Regions from separate parts of the Dictyobacter halimunensis genome, predicted to be linked through region 1. Evidence: riboswitches for the same ligand, from Rfam matches in the RefSeq annotation. Region 1 holds a riboswitch; each other region holds the start of a gene.
What was found. A riboswitch is a leader RNA that binds a small molecule or an ion and turns the genes downstream of it on or off. The one in region 1 is predicted to bind cobalamin.

Region 1 (7,198 bases):
CAGCGCCTGGGATCATTTCCTGCCCTCCACCCCTTCTACCATCGATCACGCTATGCGCGGAGATTAAGCAAAGAGCGAGGTCCTCCCATGATGGGGAGGACCTCGCTGGTATGCGCAATATAACCTAGTCCCAGCGCAATGTGGCCCCGGACTGATATTCAGTCACCCGGGTTTCAAAGAAGTTCTTTTCTTTGCTCAAATCAATGGTCTCACTCATCCAGGGAAAAGGATGGGGTGAATGATAGTGCACTGGCAGACCAATACGCTCCAGGCGACGATCGGCGATATGCTGTACATAGTGGCGGAACGCGTCCGGCTGCAGTCCCAGGATACCCTGCGGCAAACAATCCTGCGCGTAAGCGATCTCCAGTTCCACTGCTTCTTGAATCAAGGTCAGGATATGCCGCTGGAACACAGGGGTCCAGATCTCCGGCTGCTCAGCTTTGATACCATTGATCAAATCAATGCCGAAGTTCAGATGAATAGTCTCATCACGCAAGATATACTGGAACTGCTCGCCAATACCGGTCATTTTATTACGGCGATGAAACGAAAGGATCATAGCGAAGCCGCTATAGAAAAAGATGCCCTCCATAATGACATAGTAACCGATCAGATTCTGCAGAAAGGTCTGTGCCCCCTCTAGTGTCTCCGTTGAAAAACTGGGGTCCAGCAGCGCCGAGGTCAACTTCATCTCGAAACCATCTTTACGCGCGATCGCAGGGATAGTGTGATACATGGTAAAGATTTCGCGCTCATCGAGCCCCAGACTTTCAACTATATACAGAAAAGCATGCGAATGGACCGCCTCTTCAAAGGCCTGGCGCAGCAGGTATTGTCGACACTCGGCATTGGTCACATGCTTAAAGATTGCCAGTACCAGGTTATTGCCCACCAGGCTTTCAGCGGTCGCAAAAAAGCCAAGGTTGCGTATAATAACCAGGCGCTCAGCCTCGCTAAGGGACGCGCCACGCCAGATCTCAATATCCTTATTCATGGGAACCTCATTGGGCATCCAATGATTGGCGCAACCATTCAGATAGTGCTCCCAGGCCCAGTGATACTTCAGCGGCAACAGTTGATTCACGGTCACCTGGCGACCATTCAATAATCGCTTCTGCTCCACGGCTGATTCATCTTCAAACGAAATGCTCATACTTTAACCTCATTTCTGATTGCCAAATTACTGGCACGCCTCGCACTGATCATCGAGTGAGCAGGCAAACGGTTTAGCCGCGGATTCGCGAGTTACCTGAATGGTGCTAGAGGGGCTGCTGTTCTTCATCCAGCGTGGTTGAATGCCCCAGCGATTGACATCAATAGTTGATTTTTCAATCTGGGTCGCCGCCACCGTACGCAAATAGTAAGTGGTCTTTAACCCTTTGCGCCAGGCCAGGGTATAGATATCGTGTAGTTTCTTGCCGCCCGGCTCGACCAGATAGAGATTCAGCGACTGCCCCATATCGATCCATTTTTGCCGGCGGCTGGAGCACTCAATCAGCCAGGAAGCATCGATCTCGAACGCGGTCTGGTAGCGCAGTTTGAGCTCCACAGGCAACGGCGTCATCGCCGCCAGCGAGCCATCGTAATACTTCAGCATCTCCAGCAGATCAGCGTTCCACAGACCCGCCTGCTTCAGATCATTGACCAGGAACGTATTAATAGTGGTAAATTCACCAGAGAGATTGCTCTTGACGTACAAATTTTTGTATTCTGGCTCGATTGATTGACTAATGCCGACAATGGTAGAGATGGTAGCAGTGGGAGCGATAGCCAGCACGTTGCTATTGCGCATGCCATACCGCTGGATGGCAGTGCGCACAACCCACCAATCCAGACGCGTACTACGATCCATCTCAAGCGGCTCGCCACGCTCCTGCTCAAGCAGGGCAATGCTATCCAATGGCAGCAGGCCACGCTGCCATTTAGAGCCCTGATAACTGGCATAGCACCCACGCTCGGCCGCCAGTTCCGTAGAGGCCAGAATGGCATAGTAGGAGATAGCCTCCATACTATGATCGGCGAACTCGACCGCCTCGTGGCTGGCATAGCTCATACCCAGACGATAGAGAGCATCCTGAAAGCCCATCAACCCCAGGCCAATCGGACGATGGCGCAGATTGGCCTGGCGCGCCTCCGGCGTAGGATAATAGTTGATATCAATTACATTATCCAGCATACGCACCGCAGTCGAGATAGTTGAACGCAGTCGGGGCAGATCCAATTGATTACCGACAAGGTGGGCCGCCAGATTGAGCGAACCAAGGTTGCAGACAGCCGTCTCTTCTGCTGAAGTATTAAGCAAGATCTCGGTACAAAGATTGCTGCTATGAATCACCCCTGCATGATCCTGGGTCGAGCGCACATTGGCCGCGTCCTTCCACGTCAACCACGGATGACCTGTCTCAAACAGCCGGGTCAACATCTTACGCCACAGATCCAGTGCCGGCAGGCGTCTGAACTGCCTCACGCCGCCCTCATCCGCCAGCTGTTCATACTCCCGATAGCGCCGGGCGAACGCCTCTCCATAGAGATTGTGCAGGTCAGACACCTCATCAGGGCTAAACAGGGTCCAATTATCACCCTGTTGTACACGGCGCATAAACTCATCAGAGATCCAGCAGGCGGTATTCATATCGTGGGCGCGCCGCCGTTCATCACCGGTATTACGGCGCAGATCCAGAAAATCCTCGATATCCAGGTGCCAGTTCTCCAGATACGCGCAGACGGCCCCCTTACGCTTACCGCCCTGATTGACAGCGACCGCAGTATCGTTCGCCACCTTGAGAAACGGTATAATTCCCTGACTGGTGCCATTGGTACCTTTGATATGAGAACCTGATGCCCGTACATTTGTCCAATCATTTCCCAGTCCACCTGCCCATTTGGAAAGCAAAGCATTATCCTGAATACTCTTGAAGATATACCGCAGGTCATCCTGCACAGTGGTCAGATAGCAGGATGACAGTTGAGGATGAGAGGTACCAGCATTAAAGAGTGTAGGCGTAGCGGGCGTAAAATGAAACTGCGAGATCAGCTCATAAAACTCGATCGCCCGCGCCTCCTTGTGCTCTTCGCGCAGGGCCAGGCCCATCGCCACACGCATCCAGAGCAATTGAGGAAGCTCAAAGCGTCGGCCTTCGTACTGCAATAGATAGCGATCATACAACGTTTGCAGTCCAGGATAAGCAAAGAATAGATCGCGCTCAGGTCTGATCGCACCCGCAAGCCTGGGCAAGTCAAATTCAGCCAGGCGAGGATCGAGCAGATGTGTTTCAATGCCTCGTCGCACATAGGTTCCAAAATAATCGGCATAGAACGCAGAGGCATCACTCAGTCCCAATTGAGGGGATTCCTCAGGCTGGAGCGTATTGTAAAGGGAAAGCAGCAAAAAACGGGCCGCCACAAACGTATAGGCGGGCTCCAACTCGATACAGGCCCGCGCTGACATTACCAGCGCCTGCCACACCTCGTCTTGCGATGCTCCTGGATAGATGGTAGCCTGCACACTGGCAAGCAGTCGTACCTCATCCACATCGGGAGCGAGGTCGCGACATGCCTCGGTGATAAGCATGGGCACATCAAGAGTAATCGATGGCATATTCGGCGCCGAGAATGACTCGGAAAACCGGCTTGGAATCATAACACATACCTCCACAGACAACAAAAAACCTGTTCCCACGCGAGAACAGGCCGACAGGCAACAAGGCGAAAACTGTCTGACAGGTATGCAAACAAAGCAGACACAGGCCCCTGCTGGTCTTACCCTTTCACGCGAAGGGATCAATCCATAGCATCACAGGTGGGCATTCGGGCTTAGCGGATCACATATCCTCCGCCTTACCGTTGCGCGACAGCGCCGGAATCACACCGGACTTTCCCCATTGTACCCAGACCACGACAGCCTGGCCCTATGAGCTTTTCTGTATTTTATTGCGATAGTGCACAACATGTAGTAATTACAGATGCAACAATACCATATGTTGATTCAAAAAGTCAAGCAGGAGATTGACCAGACCAGAGCTTTACACATTTACTTCTTACCGCCATCAACGACAGAGAGGTAGAACCGCAGGAGCATAGCAGCAGCATCCTCAAAAAACTTTTCTTGAAAAAGGCTGCGAATTTTAGCATACTATTGAAGATATTCAAGATAGAAATGATTGTTAGAAAGTAAGTGGAGATGACCTTTAAATTCGTACCCATGACTGAACAGGATGTGCGTCTCATAGCTCAATGGCGTTATGAAGAACCATATGACATCTATAATATGGTGGATGCTGATGTCGATGATGCTCTGGCTGAAATGCTGGACCCGCGCAGCCCACACTACACGGTCAGGGATGAAGAAGAGCAATTGATCGGCTTTGCCAGCTTTGGCACCTCTGCCCTGGTCTGGTCGAGCACTACCCCAGCCATTTACGACGAGGATCAGAAGACGATCGCCATTGGTCTGGGGATGCGACCAGATTTGACCGGTCAGGGATTGGGGACGGCATTCGTGACGGCCATATTGGAATTCGCCAGAGAACGCTTTGCCCCGGAGCAGGTACGCCTCTTTGTACTGCCCTTTAATCAGCGGGCCATTCGCCTATACGAGAAGGTCGGCTTCAAGCGAAGTGGAAGCTATATACAGAAAAGCGAACGTTATGGCGAGCGAGAATTTATAGAGATGAGACGCAGCTTATAAAGCATTGGCGCGAACATAATATCGTGTGTTATGTTCGCGCCAATGCTTTATAAATTGATGAATTATACAGGATCTACAATGAGGTTGGTGGAATCCTCTGTGAGCGTATCACTTGCCAGCATATCTTCGGCGATCACGGTCTGTGTGGTGGACCGATCCACAGTGGCGCGAGCGGCCAGCACCATGAATACACCCATCAGCACAAACAGGCCTAAGATCACGCTATAAGCGCTGCGCAGACCCACCATGTCCCCCAGGCGTCCCAGCACTAGAGGAGCACAGAATATGGCCAATCCGCCACCAAGGGCGGAACGAGCACTGGCCAGGTCCGCGTACTGTGGAATGCGATTGGCCGAGGCGGAGAAGGTAAAAGGGAAGAGATTGCAGATGCCCAGGCCAGCCACGAACAATCCAACCACATGCAATGGAACCGATGGGCCAAGCCAGAACAGGGTAAAGCCCAGTATCGCCACGATCAGCACAGGCAGCAGCAACCTTTCGACGGCGATGCGCCGGGTCAGATGGCTCCCGATAAAGCGACCGATCACGGCGGCCAGGAAGAACAGGCTCATGAGGGTCGCGGCACTGGTACGCTCGATGCCGACCACGTTGGTCAGGTAGCCGGAGCCCCAGAAAGAGACGCTCCACTCGGCGGCCACACCCATCACCATCGCCAGCCAGTAGAGCCAGAAAGCGCCCGGCGCCTTCACACGTCCACCGGCCTCTTGCTTACGCGCGAACGCCCGCGCCTCCGGCACCGAAACCTTGAAAAAGCAGAGAGCCAGCAGCAGTACGATCACCATCGGCACAAAGAGCATACCGCGCCAGCCAGCACCCAGTAGTACCATGCCGCCCAGGCAGATCGGGGCCAGACCCGCCCCCAGGCTGGCGATCATATTGGCCTCGGTAATCGCTGTCGCCCGATGCTCAGCATGGTGATCGGACAAGGAGGCCTGGACCGTCACCATCAAAAAGGTGCCCAGCAGACCAATCACAAACATACCGAAAATACTGATCGCGGGATGGTGACTGAACATGAGCAACAAGGCACCAACCAGTAGGCCAGAGGCACCACCCCAAAGCGTTAATCGACGGCCCCAGCGGCCGGAAACGCGGTCCGCCAGCAGACCGGCCACGATCATGCCAAGCGCGATACCACTCATATGCAGGCTATCAATGGTATAGTTGAGGTGCATCTCCGCATGCAAAAATGGGACCAGCGAGCCAGGCGAGGCCTGTAAATAGCAGAAACTTGCCAGCAAGGCATAAGCCAGCACGGTAAAGCGATCGCGCACAAACGGCTGTCGCCACGTAGATACAGTGGTATTTTTCATATCTCTCTTTTGCTGCTTCAGACAAGTAGGAGATGGAGAGAAGGGATAAGTACGAGCAATTCACTGCAGAAGAAGGGGCATCCATTGCACCTTAATGGTCTATATCCTCAGAGCTATCTTCCAATTCCACTTTTAGGCGATTTAAAGAATGGCGCGACGCCAGGCTTTAACTATGCTCATCGCGCAGACATTTCTATACAAAAAAAATAAAAATTTAGAGAGCTTTTTATATCGCTCACATCCATAGACGGTTTACAGAAAGAGATAGTCACCAGTTCTGGCTCAGTTTTTTGTGTTATGGGTGATCGGGAAGCAATTCGGCGGTTTGAGCCGTTTTCAACTGACGTAAGGCGGAGATGACAGCCATGCGCATAACAGGCTCCGGATCAGTGCGATATCTGCTAAGCCTGTCGATGGCACGGGTATCGCCAAGTTGTCCTAAAGCGACGACGGCGCGCCAGCGGAGCTCATTGGCATCGCCCGCCACAAAATCTGTAACAAAGTTGAGCAGGAAAGGGGTAGCGCTTTTATCACCTAAATGGCCGAGGGTTTCGATAGAGGCCGCGCGCACCTCTTCTTCTTCCAACGAATTCTGCAGCAGAGCGATCAGCGGCCTCACCGCCTGCGTAGCGCCCAGACGATCCAGGGCCCCAATAATAAAGACGCGCCGATAAGGTATGCGGTCCTGTTGCAACAGCGAACATAAGGGCTCAATAGCGCGCCGATCGCCGAGTAGCCCCAGGGATTTGATCGCGCCGCTGCGCGTCTCGAAGTCTGGATCAGTAAGCGCGTCAATCAAGGGGAGGACAGCGCGCTGATCACTCAGGTCGCCCAGGGCACAGGCAGCGGCGCGGCGGATCAAGGGCTCATCATCATACAGAAGGTTGAGCAAGGGTTCAACCGCGCGAATATCACCAAAGCTGCCCAGGGAGAGCGCGATCACGGCACGCGTCTGCTCGTCCTTTCGCTCAAGCGCATCGATCAATGGCTCAACCGCGCGCGCATCGTTCAACTTCCGCAATGCGAACACAATACTCGAGACAACGTTTACATCCATCTTATTACCTTTGTGTTCATTTGGAGCTGAAAGGACAGCAATGAGCGGCTCAACCACCTCCTCCCTACCGTCTAGTTCTCCAAGAGCATTGGCTGCTTCATGACGTACGACAGGGCT
Region 2 (7,198 bases), on a different contig from region 1:
TTTTCCCAGCAGATAGGCTTTCTCATTGGTCAGGGAGCCACCGCCCAGCACCCCTAACGCATCCTTCCCGTAACGAGTCTGCACCCGTCGAAAGTTGTCAGCAATGGTAGCCATTGCTTCTTCCCAGGAGATCGGCTCGAATGTACCATCTGCCGCACGTCGTAGTGGTGTGCGCAAGCGCTCGCGATGCTGGAGGGTCGCCGCAGCGTGCCAGCCCTTAATGCACATACGGCCATTGTTTACCGGAAACCGGGGATTGCCTGCAATTGTGGCTCCCTCACGCGGCCCGCTAATGTACATGCCACACTGTAAGGCGCAGTATGGACAATGCGTAGCAACCTTATGTTGATCAGGAGCCCACGCTACCTGCGGGTCAACAGTATTCTGCATATCGCGCTCCCTCTTAAGACCTGTTGTTTGTACGTCAGTAATTCAGGACGTAATTAGCCACCCTGAAAACCAATATCTTATTGGTTTCTCTGATAGGTCATTCTATTGAGGTATATGTGCGGAACAAGCAGCACTGCAAGACCGGCTAATGGTATAAACGTGAACGAATTGATATTAATTTGTATAAATTGTACAAATATATCGTTCGAAGATATACTAACATCAAATTAATTTTGATAGAACGGCTGAAAAGTATAAAATATCCTGGCCTGTATTGTGCATATTGCACAATACAGGCCAGGATAGCGGTTGCGACATCACATATTTGTGCTTTATTTGCAAAGCGGGGGGCTTAGTCATGAAACGGTCTATGCATTGTCCCTGTTGCTGACGCCGGCCTCAGAGAAGGTGGCCATCTCTTTGTGCGTAAGCAGGGCCCCCTCAATAATGTGCATGGCCAGCACGGCGCCGGTGCCTTCACCCAATCTCAAGTTCAGGTTAAGCAGCGGCTCCAGGCCTAGCTTTTCGAGGATAAGGCGGTGGCCTCGCTCAACCGAGAGGTGGCCGGCGAAAAGAGAGTCGCGCACCCCGGGAGCAAGGGCCCAGGCGACCAGAGCCGCCGCGCTGGAGATAAAGCCGTCGATGATAATCGGGATACGCCGGGAGGCAGCGGCCAGAATTACGCCGACCAGGCCAGCTATCTCGAGTCCTCCCAGCTTTGCCAGTACATCGAGCGGCTGAGAGACATCAGGTGCGTTGTGGGCAATGGCACGCTCAATGATGCGCACCTTGTGCGCCAGTTGCTGGTCATCAATACCTGTCCCTCGGCCGGTAACGTATTCAGCCGGTACATCCAATAGACAGGCGGTCAGGGCGCTGGCCGCGGTCGTATTGCCGATCCCCATCTCACCGGTAGCCACCAGGTCCAGACCCTGGCCGGCCAGATTTTCAAGCACCTCGATACCAATGTTGATGGCCTGCAGAGCTTCGGCCTGGCTCATGGCCGCTTCACGCGCCATATTGGCGGTCCCACGCCGTACTTTACGCGAGAGAAGGTTGGGGTGCTCAAGGTCAGCGGCCACACCGATATCGACTACGGTCACATCGGCATGCGCCTGACGGGCCAGCGCGTTGATAGCCGCGCCGCCAGCCAGGAAGTTGAGCACCATCTGGGGCGTCACGTCTTTGGGATAGGCGCTCACGCCCTCGGCGGTTACCCCGTGGTCAGCAGCCATCACAATGACCCCGCGTCGCTGTATAACTGGAACTACACTCCTGGTGATGCCCGCCACCTGCGCCGCGATCTCTTCCAGACGTCCCAGACTCCCAGCGGGCTTGGTCAACTGCGCCTGCCGCGCACGCGCCTGCTCAACATAGTTGGAGTCAATCGGTGTAATACTGCCAATTAAAGCCTTCAGATCAGTCATAACATATACCCTTTTCGCACTGGCTCAGTCGCCTGATTGATGCAGGAGGCATCAATCAAATTGTTCTTGTGACGTTGTGGAAACTGTGTCCGACTATGCCGGACACAGTTTCCACAACGTCACAAGACAGAGAACTAAAAATCTATGCCCTTCTGGGCAAGGATCCCTTCATGATAAGGATGTTTGATCTCTGTCATCTCAGTAACCAGATCGGCATAGTCGATCAAGGCCTGGGGGGCGTCGCGCCCGGTAATAATCACATGCATTTTGGGATTGCGGGCCTGCAGCGTGCTCAGCACCTCATTCACATCGAGCCAGCCGTAATTAATGGCATAGGTGATCTCGTCCATAATCACGATGTCATACTGATTGCTCTCGATCTTTTCACGGCAGAGTTGCCAGCATTGCCGGGCCAGCGCCTTATCATGCTCCAGATTATCACTGTTCCAGGTAAAACCCTCGCCCAGCGGGATAATCTCCACGCCCATTTTCTGAGCGGCGCGAATCTCACCCCATTTGCCGGTCTGAGATTTCAAGAACTGCAACATCACCACGCGCATGTTCTGTCCCCAGGCACGGAACAAGACACCGAGGGCCGCCGTGGTCTTGCCTTTGCCATTGCCAGTATTGATGATCACCAGTCCTCTGGCTGGCTTGCGATGCGCACGCATCTCGGCCTGCTCTTTACGAAGGCGCGCACGTCCCTCTTCAGTTAATTCGTCAACTTCGACGGACTCATTGTGAGTCTCAGAATATTGCTGTTCTTCCATTCTTTTTTTATCCTATTCCATTAAACTTGAGGGTGTAAAAAATACAAAACAACTATACACTGGCTGTACAATAGCTCGGCAGCGCACCAGAAAACTTGTCGGGATGCACAACCTGCGCCAGGCAGCGCAATCCCTGCACGATGCGGGGTCCGGGACGCTGCATGATATCAGAATTAATGTGATAGACATGGTGAGATTTTACCGCCGCGATGCCACCCCAGTTTGCTCGCTTGTATACTACAGATGGCTGACCGCCATACATCGGGTCCTCGGTAAGAATGATATATTGTGGATTAGCAGCGATAATGGCCTCATCGGTGACCTGCGGATAGCCGCCGTTAGTGGTATTGCTGTGGAAGATATTGGTGGCGTTGGCATAGCCGGCCATCTCATCACCAAAGGAGTTACCGCCAAAGACGTAGGGTTTGCCGGGCGTACTATCGTCAACCTCTAACAGGGTTTTGGCCGTGGTTGTCCCTTTAACAGCGCTCTGCACCTGGGCAATCTGCTGCTTCATCTGCGCGACCAGCGGATTAGCGACGTTTTCAGTATGAGTCAAACGGCCAATCAGGGCAATCTGATCCATCGTCTGCGCGATAGTGGGTGAGGGGAGATCGACCACCTGTAAACCTAATTGCGACATCTGGGTATCATATTTGTTGGACAACCCACCCGAGCTCAAAACCAGGTCCGGCTTCAAAGCCACGATGGCCTCCACATTAAAACCCGAGCTGCTCGAAACCTTTTTCAAACCGGCCAGTGAGGGTGGATAGTTGGTGAACGCATCGACGCCAACGACCCGCTTCTCCAGGTGGAGGGCGCCCAAAATTTCGCTGATGCTGGGTGCCAGCGACACGATGCGCTGCGGTGCCGTTTTCGGGATCGCGATCGGGGTTCCATACGCGTCCAGCGCGGGAGTTGGGGTGGCTTGCGCGGCGGGTGTGCTGCCACCCGACGTCTGAGAATTGTTACTTTGCCCACAGGAAGCCAGAATAAGCACCAGGCCCAGTAAGAAGACACTTAATAAACGTAGTGAGATGACATGGGTGCGCATATGATGTGTATCCTTCTAGATAACGCCCACGGTCACCTCGCGAAAAATAGCAGCCAGCCAGGTCAACACGAGACCAAAGAGGAGAATGCCTGGGTAGCTCGCTCCTTTTACGCGAAGGATGAAGAGCATCACTCACCAGGCAGGTCTCCTGACTTCTGGCATACTTACGCGGCCTTCCCATTCCAACAAGAAAGAACAGTGGCAAGAGGTGCGATAAGCCTGTACCAGTTACAGTAGCGCGACTGCGTCGGATTTTCACCGACTTCCCTATTCTGCCAGAACTTCATGTCCTGACCACCTGGTAAACTAAAAAAGTTGAGTTATTTCCTCAGCTAGTATACCGAGGTTTATCCGCTTATGTCAATAAACGCGTCGCTTTCCTAATAGCCGCGTTCCTTATCAACCGCGTTGTAAAGCGACTCTCCCTTGAGATAGCGACGCAGGTTTTCGGTAAAGATCATGGCCACCCGATCATTATAGTGAGGCGTCATACCCGAGATATGGGGGCTCATGATGACATTGGGGATGCCAAAGAAAGGGCTGCTATCGGGCAGCGGCTCATCCGCGAAAACGTCCAGGGCGGCACCGGCGATCTCTTTTTCCTTTAAAGCTTTGATCAGGTCGGGCTCGTTACACACGTCGCCGCGCGCGATGTTGACGAATAATGCGCTATCTTTCATGGCATGGAATGCCGCGGCATCAAACATTCCCCTGGTATCGGGTGTCAACGGCACCGCAGCGACGACCACATCGCTCTCAGCCAGGGACTGGTGGAACTGATCTTTTGTATAATAGTGATCAGGCAAGGTCCCCTCTGGATCCCCAATATCCGGGAAGAGAAATCCGCGATCGCGATGATCTGGTCGCTGCTCCATGGCGATGATGCGCATGCCAAAAGCTTTGGCCAGCCGGGCAACTTCGCGTCCGATACTGCCATAGCCGACCACGTTGAGCGTCTTTCCACGCAACTCTTCGGGCATGAACAGATCGCGCTCCTGCTCATCGGGCCAGTGCCCCTTCTGCTTCCAGCTACCGAACTGGTGATACTGATGGAACCAGGTCAGCATCGTCGTCAAGACGTATTCGGCGATATTGACCGCATGCACGCCGCTGGCCGTGGTAATGATGGCATTGGACTTCGCCAGAGGACCAGTGAAAGCCTGGTTGGCGCCAGCGGAATAAAGCTGGACCCAGCGCAGGTTGGGCGCCTGCTCCGGCGTTGGAAAAGCTCCCAGGGTGAAGAGGATCTCCACATTTTTCCATAATTCATCCGAAATATCCTCTGCCTTCGCCCAGGGCCGCAGTTCGATAGTAAAATCGGGCGCAATCTCTCTTATACGATCGTTCCAGCTATCCGCCAGCTGCGCTGTAACCAGGATGGTGCGCCGGGAATCATTTCTGTGCTCCAAAGCAAAATCCTCCATGCATTCTTTTTCTTTTTATGTTATCACGCACAGACCCTGTATAGCAGATTAACCACTATCCGGCAGAGTTAGCCAATGAGAACTTTTTTATTTCCTTTTAATCCATCGTTCGTATTACATAGAGATGGTCATATGTGTAAGTATCAGTCAGCTGGTTTCGTGATAGCTGGCTGAAAACGAGAGGATTGTATGAAGCAGACTTCGCTCCGTTTGTACATGTTCTTATCAATAGCTGCCGCGCTAGCCACCATGGCGGTAAAGTTTATAGGATATTTTCTAACCGGGTCGGTGGGATTATTTTCAGACGCGGCCGAGTCGGTGGTGAATCTGGTGGCGGCGCTGGTTGGACTGTGGGCGCTGACGCTGGCCGCGCGCCCGGCTGATGAAGATCATGCCTATGGGCATACCAAGTCCGAATATTTCTCTAGCGGAGTCGAGGGCGCGCTCATCCTGGTGGCGGCCCTGATTATCGCCATCGAGTCGGTTCCCCGCCTCTTTCATCCCGAACCAATTGACCAGCCATTTCTAGGCCTGGGCTTCTCAGTCTTCGGTGCCATCATCAACGGTGTGCTGGCCTGGTTTATGCTGCAGGCGGGCAGGCGACAGCGCTCGATCACCCTGGAGGCGGACGCCCACCATTTATTCGCCGATGTGATAACGACGGTGGGCGTGCTGGTGGGAGTCCTGCTGGTCGCCATCACCAGGTGGTACATCCTGGACCCGATTGTGGCGCTATTGGTAGCCATCAATATCATCTGGACCGGCACAAAGTTGCTGCGCCAGACAGGTCTGGGATTACTCGATACGGCCCTGCCAAAAGAAGATATCGACATCGTCAATAGCGTCATAGAGCCATATCGCCAGCAAGGCATTGATTTTCATGCCCTGCGCAGCAGAATGGCCGGGCGCAGGCGCTTTGTGTCCTTCCACGTGATTGTGCCGGGCGATTGGACCGTGCAGAGAGGACACTCTATCTGTGAAGAAATTGAACTTGCCATCCGTAAAGCCCTGCCGGATAGCACGGTCTTCACCCACCTTGAGCCGAGAGAAGATCCCGTGACCTTCCAGGATATGGAGCTGGATCGAGCTCCAATCGAGTCTTGAGCACTTCTCAGGCATGCGCCAATGAGCCAGGACAGCAATTAAAGCCTTACCGTTTCATCCAATCGCTTGATATCTACTCCTAATCCTGCCATCATCAGGTAGACACGGATGGCAGCGGCGGCGATGCGCTGATTGACCAGTCCTAACACGTCCCGGTAGACACGCCCCAGGGCATAAGCCGGGACGATACCCAGGCCAACTTCATTGCTCACCACAACCAGGGTCTTACCCGGCTCCCATTCTGAAACCACCTGCAGTAGAGCATCAATCTCCTGCAGGGCTCCGGCATAGTGCTGCGCGCTGATCGTATTATCGTCCTCCAGTTGCGCGCTATTACCTTGCGCGAAGAGCCAGTTGGAGAGCCAGACCGTCAAACAATCCAGGATCACGACGTCGGCCACAGCGGCCGCCTGCCGTAGCGCCTTCGCCAGGTGGAGCGGCTCTTCGATCGTTCGCCAGTCAGTGGGGCGGGAGGACTGGTGGCGGGCGATGCGATCGCGCATATCTTCATCGATCGCCATGGCGGTGGCGATGAAGGCCACGCTGCGCCCGCTCGTTGTGGCCAGGCGCTCGGCAAACGTACTCTTCCCACTGCGTGCCCCACCCAGCAGGAGCACCAGGCGTGGAACCTCATCCACATCAGTATCTCTATTAGTCATGCTTTCATCTCTTCCCTATTTATAGCCAGAAGCGCAGCAGCGTCCATAAAAGGAGTAACGCTACCTCCATCAGTTCAGCGATCGTGCCATAGCTATCCCCGGTCAGACCACCTAGTTGAGCGGTAATCCATCTACCTACCAGCCAGGTCAACAGCGAGGCAGCCACGCACAAGACCAGGCCCATCACATGGCCTATCAGGCCCGCGATCAACAGCGTCAGGGCAGTGGCGCAGACCAGGCGCGGGCGCGTCGCGGTCTGGCGAAAGGCCGCTCCCAATCCCTCCTTACGAGCGGGGGGAAAAGCATACATCGCCAGCACCATGGTCCAGCGCGAGATTGGGAGAATGGTCAGCAGAATCCAGGGCACCAG
Region 3 (7,198 bases), on a different contig from region 1:
ACTTGTCAACTGACCTTCCGTACAGGATTACAGGCCTGAAATGGTACTGTTGGCTATTTATAGGTGCCGCGCACCTGTTCTCAAAGAAAAATATCTTTACGCATACAATAAAAAGAAACTCTGTGAACCTGCATGAAACTATCGCTATAGCAGTGAAACAACTGAATAAGGCAATGGTCTTCCCACCTTAGTTATCTAGCTTCACGTTCATCGACTAATAGCAGAGGATCAAGGGAACATTTTATTTCGCGAACAAGCGTGTTGTTACCATCATCAAAGTACGCGATCTCACCATTTTCCAGCAGAATACATAGGGATTGGGCATTGTGAGAACGGTTATACTGGTATTGTGATTTTACTGCACATATTCCATCGTGGGTGATAAAAACGGCACCCGGTCGTAGGGTTTTGAGAGGCACTTCATCGTACATTATGATTTTTCCTCCATACTGGTTGTGTTGTGTTAGTGCATGGCGCGCGCATGCGCGCGCCATGCACTAACACAACACAGATATCTGAGCACCGCAGGTGCGAAAACACATGCAGGCTGCAGGCGATGATCATGAGCGTTAGATGCTCTGTGAGAGGTAGCCCTGGTTAACCATCTATTTATATTACAGTTGTAATAATCAATAGTTTGGTTATGGTTCTATGACAATTGGGTATTTAAACTTAAGCATAGGAATGAAGAATACATAATTGAGGCTTACAATCGTTTATAATACATTAAGGAAAAACGATGCGAGTCAGAGGAGTACACGGCATTATGCAGGGAAGTTCAAACGGTCTGGTCGGGAAGATGCTTGGAACCTGTACGTTGGAGAAGTTGATCGGCAAGGGTGGTATGGGAGCGGTCTACCTGGCACGACAGCAGCGTCCGATCCGCCAGGTGGCGGTTAAGGTACTTCATTCGTACCTGGGAGGCAACGACGGGGAATTTTCACAGGAATTTCTGACACGTTTTCGTCGCGAAGCAGATGTGGTAGCCCGGTTGGAGCATATGAATATCATGCCGCTGTATGAATACGGTGAGCAGGATGGTCTGGCATACCTGGTGATGCCGTATCTGACCGGTGGCAGCCTGAGCGAGCGGCTGAAGCGGCAAGGGGCATTGCCGCTGGGGGATGTCGTCTCCTATATGGACCAGGCGGCATCGGCATTGGATTATGCCCATGCGCAAGGGGTGATCCACCGTGACCTGAAGCCGGCTAATTTTCTTTTACATGCTGATGGACGTCTGGTGCTCACCGATTTTGGAATTGCGCGCTTTGCTGATGATGTTGTGCCTGGCGCGGCCTTAACCAGGACCGGTGTGACGCTGGGGACGCCCGAGTATATGGCGCCCGAGATGGCACTGGGCGAGGCGGTCGATTATAGGGCTGATATTTATGAACTGGGGGTGGTGCTCTATACTCTCCTGAGTGGCCATGTGCCTTTTACCGGTTCCAGTTCACTGGCTGTGATTACGCGTCATTTGCAAGAGACGCTGCCCCTTTTACATCAGGCACACCCTGAAATTCCCGCGGGTGTGGATGCGGTCATTCAGAAAGCGACCGCCAAAGATCGTATGCAGCGTTATGCCTCTGTCCGTGATATGGCCCGGGCCCTGCATGCCGCTATTGAGCAGCCGAACGGTTATCAGGCGCTGGGAGAAGACGCGGTACCAACCGTAATACAGCCTGGTGGAGCGCCAACGATACTGGCAGCAAATACTCCGCCTTCTGGCATTGGCATCTCAGACTCTACGCCGACTACGCGGGCGTCTGCTATGAATTATGGGCCATTTAACGAGCGATCCAGCAGTAGCAATACACCCGTGTATCTGCCAACCCCACCTCCGCCTCCACCCCCGCGGTCATCATTTGTGCCACCGAAACAGAAGGGTGCCTGGTGGCTCGTACCACTCCTCGTGATCTGTGCCGTGGTACTGGTACTGGCGGTCGTCATTACGGGTACTCAGCTATTCAAAAATAACGCCGTTACAGGAGTTACGGGAACTCCCACGGCCCAGGCAACGCCCACGAGTGGACCAACCGCCACGCCAACCGCCGCGCCAACCGCCACTCCGGCTCCGAAGCCTACGAGCGTCCCAACGCAGGCTCCTCCACCTGCATCCGGCAAAGTGCCTACTGGACCATTGCTCTATTCCGCAGCCAGTCCTGGTCCGGCCTGCGATACAGGTAGTGGTACCTGGACGATTTACAATGGCGCGAACATCAACTGTCAGAGCAACGGTACACAGATTACCAATACCGCTACCTCCCAGGCCCTACAGGGTATCTTTCTGACCGCCTTGCCGGGTAAAAATTATCCCAATGACTATGTGCTCGAAGTTAATGTGCAGCAGGTGCAGAGCTCTAACAGTAGCTTTGGGCTTTACTTTCGCAACCAGCCAGGCAACCAGCAGGGAACATATACCTTTCTGATCGCGCCCGATGGTAGCTGGCAGGCGACCGTCTATGATAACGCGACCGGAGCCCCCAAAGTGCTTTCTAAGGGGACCTTCGGTGATACCCACGCCGCTAGCAAGCTCATGGTTGTCGTCAAGGGATCGCAGTTTAACTTTTACTCTAACGGCAAAGCGTTGGGGAGTGTCAGCGATGCTACGTACGCTAGTGGCACGGTTGGCCTGGCCGTTGACCAGGGAGGGACCGTTACCGTTAGCAACTTTGCTATGTATGCTACTGCCTAACGTGCCAGAAAGCCGTAGGTTTCGCGCCTGCGGCGCTCAATTAGTTATGTAGGAGGTGGTGGAATGCCATGGGTGGGTGCATTCGCACCCACCCATGGCATTCCACCACCTCCTACATAACGGTTGTTAAGGCATTTTCTTGACTTTGTTGGTGATGGTCGATATACTCTTCTACAGATAAATATGTAACAGTGTCTTTACCGGGTGGCCTGGATCTTATCCAGGCAGAATAGGGAAGTCGGTGCAAATCCGACGCAGTCGCGCTACTGTTAGCGGCGAGCGGTTCATGTGTTTATCCACCATCGTGGTCACTGTCCCTGATCAGGCAGAAAGGGGGTGGGAAGGCCATTGTGAACCGCGTCAATAGTCGTAAGCCAGGAGACCTGCCCGGTGAGAGGCTCACGTTCCTTCGCGTCAAAGGAGTGAACCCGGATGAATCACGATGTGCGAGTCGCGCAAAGCTTTCCTCCCCGTCAGTTCTGGCAGATGCCTCTCCTTCTGACTGCTACAAAAATACCCGGATGAGCGGTTAGACATGAAAACAGTAACACGTCCAACTCGGACGGCTCCCGATCCTGAGCGGCCACAGCAACATCGTATCGCTCCACCATTTGTACTTGGTGGCCTGGGAATATTGCTGCTTATCGTGATGCTGGTCTCGATAAGTTTTGGCTCCATTTCCGTGCCTGTACCGACAATTGTGCAGATTTTGCTGAACAGCACTGGTCTATTCCATTTTCCGGTGCGCTGGGACCCGTCGCTGGAGATCATTATCGTGCAGGTGCGCCTGCCGGTGGTGGTCGGCGCGGTCCTGGTTGGCGCGGCCCTGGCGGTGGCGGGAACGCTTTTTCAAGGTATGTTGCGCAATCCCCTGGCCGATCCATATCTGATGGGGACATCTTCAGGCGCGGCCCTGGGAGCAACGATCGCCTTTGTGTTACCCTTTGATACCGTCTATGGAAACTTTTTTCCCCTGACACCATTGCTGGCCTTTGGCGGGGCTGTGCTGACGGTTGTGTTTGTCTATGCCATGGCGCGTTCAGATGGGCGCACCCCGGTGATCATGTTGCTGCTGGCCGGCGTTGTCGTCAACGCAGTTCTGACCGCCGTGCAGACCCTGATTTTAAATCTCTGGCCCTCCAATGACTTTGGACGCCTGCTGGGACTGTATAACTGGCTCTCAGGAGGAATCGCTATTGTCGGCTGGGGACCACTGGCTGTCGTCGCAATCATTGTTTTGCTGGGATTGCTGGTCGCGTTCGCGCTGGCTAGTGTGCTGGATGTATTCGCGCTGGGAGAGGACGCGGCGGCTCACCTGGGATTGCATGTCGAGTGGATGCGCTTCCTGATCGTGGTGGTGGCCTCGCTCCTGACGGCCGCCGCGGTCTCTATCAGTGGCCTGATCGGTTTTGTTGGCCTGGTGACGCCGCATTTTATGCGCCTGCTGTTGGGACCGCGTCACCGTGTCCTGCTGCCAGCGGCGGCCCTGGGTGGCTCTGTCTTTTTGACTCTGGCCGATCTGCTGGCGCGTACCATCCTGGCCCCAACCGTCATTCCCGTTGGCGTTTTTACCGCCCTGGTGGGCGCCCCTTTCTTCTTATTTCTATTGCGCAGCAGTAAGCGAGAATATAAATGGTAGACAGGTCCATACCGGTACTGGAAGTACAAGAAGTTGCTTTTGGCTATAAACAGCAGGCGCTGCTATACGATGTCTCTCTCGCCATCCAGGCGGGTGAGATGGTTGGCCTGCTGGGCCCCAATGGCTCGGGCAAGACCACGCTGCTGCGTCTGCTGAGTGGCGTCCTGCAGCCACGTCAGGGACGGATTCTGCTGGAGGGTCGCGAACTGCGGCACTGGGGACGGCGCAAGGCCGCGCAGCGTATCGCTGTGGTGCCACAAGAACTACACATGCCCTTCGCCTATACCGTGGAGCAGATGGTTGGCATGGGCCGCACCCCGTTTGCCTCTTCATTCTGGGGCGCAGGGACTCCTGATGATAGCGAGATCATTCAGCAAGCGATGCGCGAGGCCGGGGTCGACGCGCTGGCCGAACGGATCTTCAATGAATTGAGCGGTGGAGAACGCCAGCGCGTCACGATCGCTATGGCTCTGGCCCAACAACCGACTATCTTGCTGCTGGATGAGCCAACCTCGCACCTGGATATCAAGTATCAGATCGAGACGCTGGAACTGGTGCAGCACCTCAACCGCCAGCGCGGCATGACCGTCATTGCCGCCATGCACGATCTGAACCTGGCTTCGCGCTATTTCTCCCGTCTGCTGCTCTTCCAGCGCGGTATCGTGGCCGATGCCACGCCGGCCGAGGTACTGGAACCGGGACTGCTCAGCCGTGTCTACGGTATCGATGTACAGGTAGGTATCCTGCGTGGTGCCGAACACCTGAGCGTTTTACCACCCAGCCAGGATACTTCCCCTTTGAAAAGCAATCGATCGGCGTCTCGTGTTCATCTTATTGCCGGTGGGGGATCGGGCGAACTGGTGATGCGTGCCCTGGCCGACGCCCATATCCCATTTAGTGCCGGTGCGTTGAATATCGGTGATAGCGATCACACCCTGGCCCTGCGATTGGCCGAAGACGTGATCACTGAGCAGCCCTATACGCCGATCTCCGCCAGCGTGTTGGAGCAGGTACGACAACGCCTGCTGCGTGTTGATCTCTTAATCCTATGTCCGGCCGCGATTGGACCAGGGAACCTGCCGCTGTTTCAGGAAGCTTTGCAGGTGGCTCGTCATGGCCTGCGTGTGCTTCTGGTCACGGCTCCTCTGCAGACCACCTGTGCTTCTGAAGCGATTTCTGATAGCCATAAAGAGGATTTAGAGCAAGTGTCGCAGACCTTCGCGGCGCGCGATTATACCGGTGGTGACGGGCTACGCTGTCTACAACAGCTCATACAGACCGGTGCGATTATCGCTGATTCGACCGCGGCTGTTCTTGAAGAGACGCGCAAGCATATCGCGTATGCCTTTGATTGAATAGATTGTTGTATGATGAAGATCAGGCATTTACGAAAGGAGTCTGTTTTATCATGACAACAATGAAGGGCGTCGTTTTGCCGGGAAATCGGCGGGTTGAGATGCGCGATTTCGAGGTTTCGGAGCCGGGGCATGGGCAGGTGCTGGTGCGCATGAAGGCATCATCCCTGTGTGGTAGTGATCTGCGCGCCATCTATCGTCCCACGGACCAGGGTGTAGGACCTGAAGCCTATAAAGGGGTGATCGCCGGCCATGAGCCGTGCGGCATCATTGAGAAAGTGGGACCGGGAGTGCAGCGCTTCAAGGCGGGCGATCGGGTGGTACTCTATCATATTGCTGGCTGTGGAGTCTGCCATAACTGTCGTAGCGGCTGGATGATCAGCTGCACGCAGGAGCAAAATGGACGGGCCGCCTATGGCTGGCAGCGCAACGGTGGACATGCTGATTTCTTGCTGGCCGAGGAACGTACTCTGGTCGCCCTGCCCGATGAACTGACATATCTTGACGGGGCTATGGTTGCTTGTGGAGTTGGTACGGCCTACGCAGCCTGTGTGCGCGCTGGCGTTTCTGGCCGCGACGCGGTGCTCGTCACCGGACTTGGTCCGGTGGGTCTGGGCGTCTCTCTGCTCTGTCAGGCGATGGGGGCGCGTGTTGTTGGCGTTGAGTACGTGCCTGAGCGGCGGGAACTGGCCCGCAAATTAGGCATTGCGGAGGTTGTGGGTCCGGAAGAGGGACATGCAGTGTTGGAGCAGTTACAGACCAAGACCAACGGCGAAGGATTTGAGGTCGCGATCGACTGTTCCGGCAACGCCGATGCACGCCACATGTGCCTGGAGGCCGCCCGTGAGTGGGGACGCGTCGTTTATGTGGGAGAAGGGGGGACCGTCTCCTTTGCGCCCAGTCCACTCTTGATCCACAAACAGCTTAGCCTCTTTGGCTCCTGGGTCTGTAGTATCCAGCAAATGGAGGATCTGGTCGAGCACCTGGTGCGCTGGAATCTGCATCCCGACGTCATGGTCACCCATCGCTTTACCCTGGACCAGGCGCGCGAAGCCTACGAAACCTTTGATGGTGGCAAGACCGGCAAGGTCGCTATTGTCTGGGAATAAGGTCTCGTGTACTTATTAGCAATGAGGAAGAACAAATATGCGCGCAGCCCTGACCTGGGCTGCGCGCATATTTGCTTATAGAACTGTCAACAGTTCAGGGGCGCCATCGGTGATGGCCAGGCTGTGTTCGTACTGGGCTGAGCGCTTGCGGTCAGCGGTAACGATGGTCCAGCGGTCGGCCAGGGTTTCGGTTTTATAGGTGCCAACGTTGATCATTGGCTCAATCGTGAAGACCATACCCTTCTGAATACGCTTATTGGTGCCGGGACGACCAAAGTGGGGGACATTGGGATCTTCATGCAGTGAGCGTCCGACGCCGTGCCCTACCAGGTCACGTACAACGGAGAATCCGTGAGATTCCGCGTAGGTCTGGATGGCCGCGCCGATATCACCCAGGTGATTG

Region 2: linked by a shared signal. The riboswitch ahead of AABA21_RS17300 (ABC transporter substrate-binding protein) and the one ahead of AABA21_RS08460 (ribonucleoside-diphosphate reductase subunit alpha) in region 1 are both predicted to bind cobalamin.
Region 3: linked by a shared signal. The riboswitch ahead of AABA21_RS15495 (FecCD family ABC transporter permease) and the one ahead of AABA21_RS08460 (ribonucleoside-diphosphate reductase subunit alpha) in region 1 are both predicted to bind cobalamin.

Annotation. Positions count from the first base shown of each region.
Region 1 covers NZ_BSRI01000001.1:2,117,288-2,124,485, reverse strand. The annotation lists gene AABA21_RS08470 (potassium channel family protein) at 1-67, shown strand, start outside; gene AABA21_RS08465 (ribonucleotide-diphosphate reductase subunit beta) at 125-1,156, opposite strand; gene AABA21_RS08460 (ribonucleoside-diphosphate reductase subunit alpha) at 1,184-3,643, opposite strand; cobalamin riboswitch at 3,785-3,930, opposite strand; gene AABA21_RS08455 (GNAT family N-acetyltransferase) at 4,184-4,690, shown strand; gene AABA21_RS08450 (MFS transporter) at 4,753-6,024, opposite strand; gene AABA21_RS08445 (HEAT repeat domain-containing protein) at 6,320-7,198, opposite strand, start outside.
Region 2 covers NZ_BSRI01000002.1:785,529-792,726, forward strand. The annotation lists gene AABA21_RS17285 (molybdopterin oxidoreductase family protein) at 1-390, opposite strand, end outside; gene cobT (nicotinate-nucleotide--dimethylbenzimidazole phosphoribosyltransferase) at 759-1,817, opposite strand; gene cobO (cob(I)yrinic acid a,c-diamide adenosyltransferase) at 1,952-2,587, opposite strand; gene AABA21_RS17300 (ABC transporter substrate-binding protein) at 2,640-3,641, opposite strand; cobalamin riboswitch at 3,763-3,958, opposite strand; gene AABA21_RS17305 (D-2-hydroxyacid dehydrogenase) at 4,022-5,050, opposite strand; gene AABA21_RS17310 (cation diffusion facilitator family transporter) at 5,255-6,169, shown strand; gene cobU (bifunctional adenosylcobinamide kinase/adenosylcobinamide-phosphate guanylyltransferase) at 6,208-6,828, opposite strand; gene cobS (adenosylcobinamide-GDP ribazoletransferase) at 6,848-7,198, opposite strand, start outside.
Region 3 covers NZ_BSRI01000002.1:331,002-338,199, reverse strand. The annotation lists gene AABA21_RS15505 (hypothetical protein) at 192-431, opposite strand; gene AABA21_RS15500 (serine/threonine protein kinase) at 767-2,692, shown strand; cobalamin riboswitch at 2,878-3,097, shown strand; gene AABA21_RS15495 (FecCD family ABC transporter permease) at 3,228-4,331, shown strand; gene AABA21_RS15490 (ABC transporter ATP-binding protein) at 4,325-5,686, shown strand; gene AABA21_RS15485 (zinc-dependent alcohol dehydrogenase family protein) at 5,749-6,795, shown strand; gene map (type I methionyl aminopeptidase) at 6,871-7,198, opposite strand, start outside.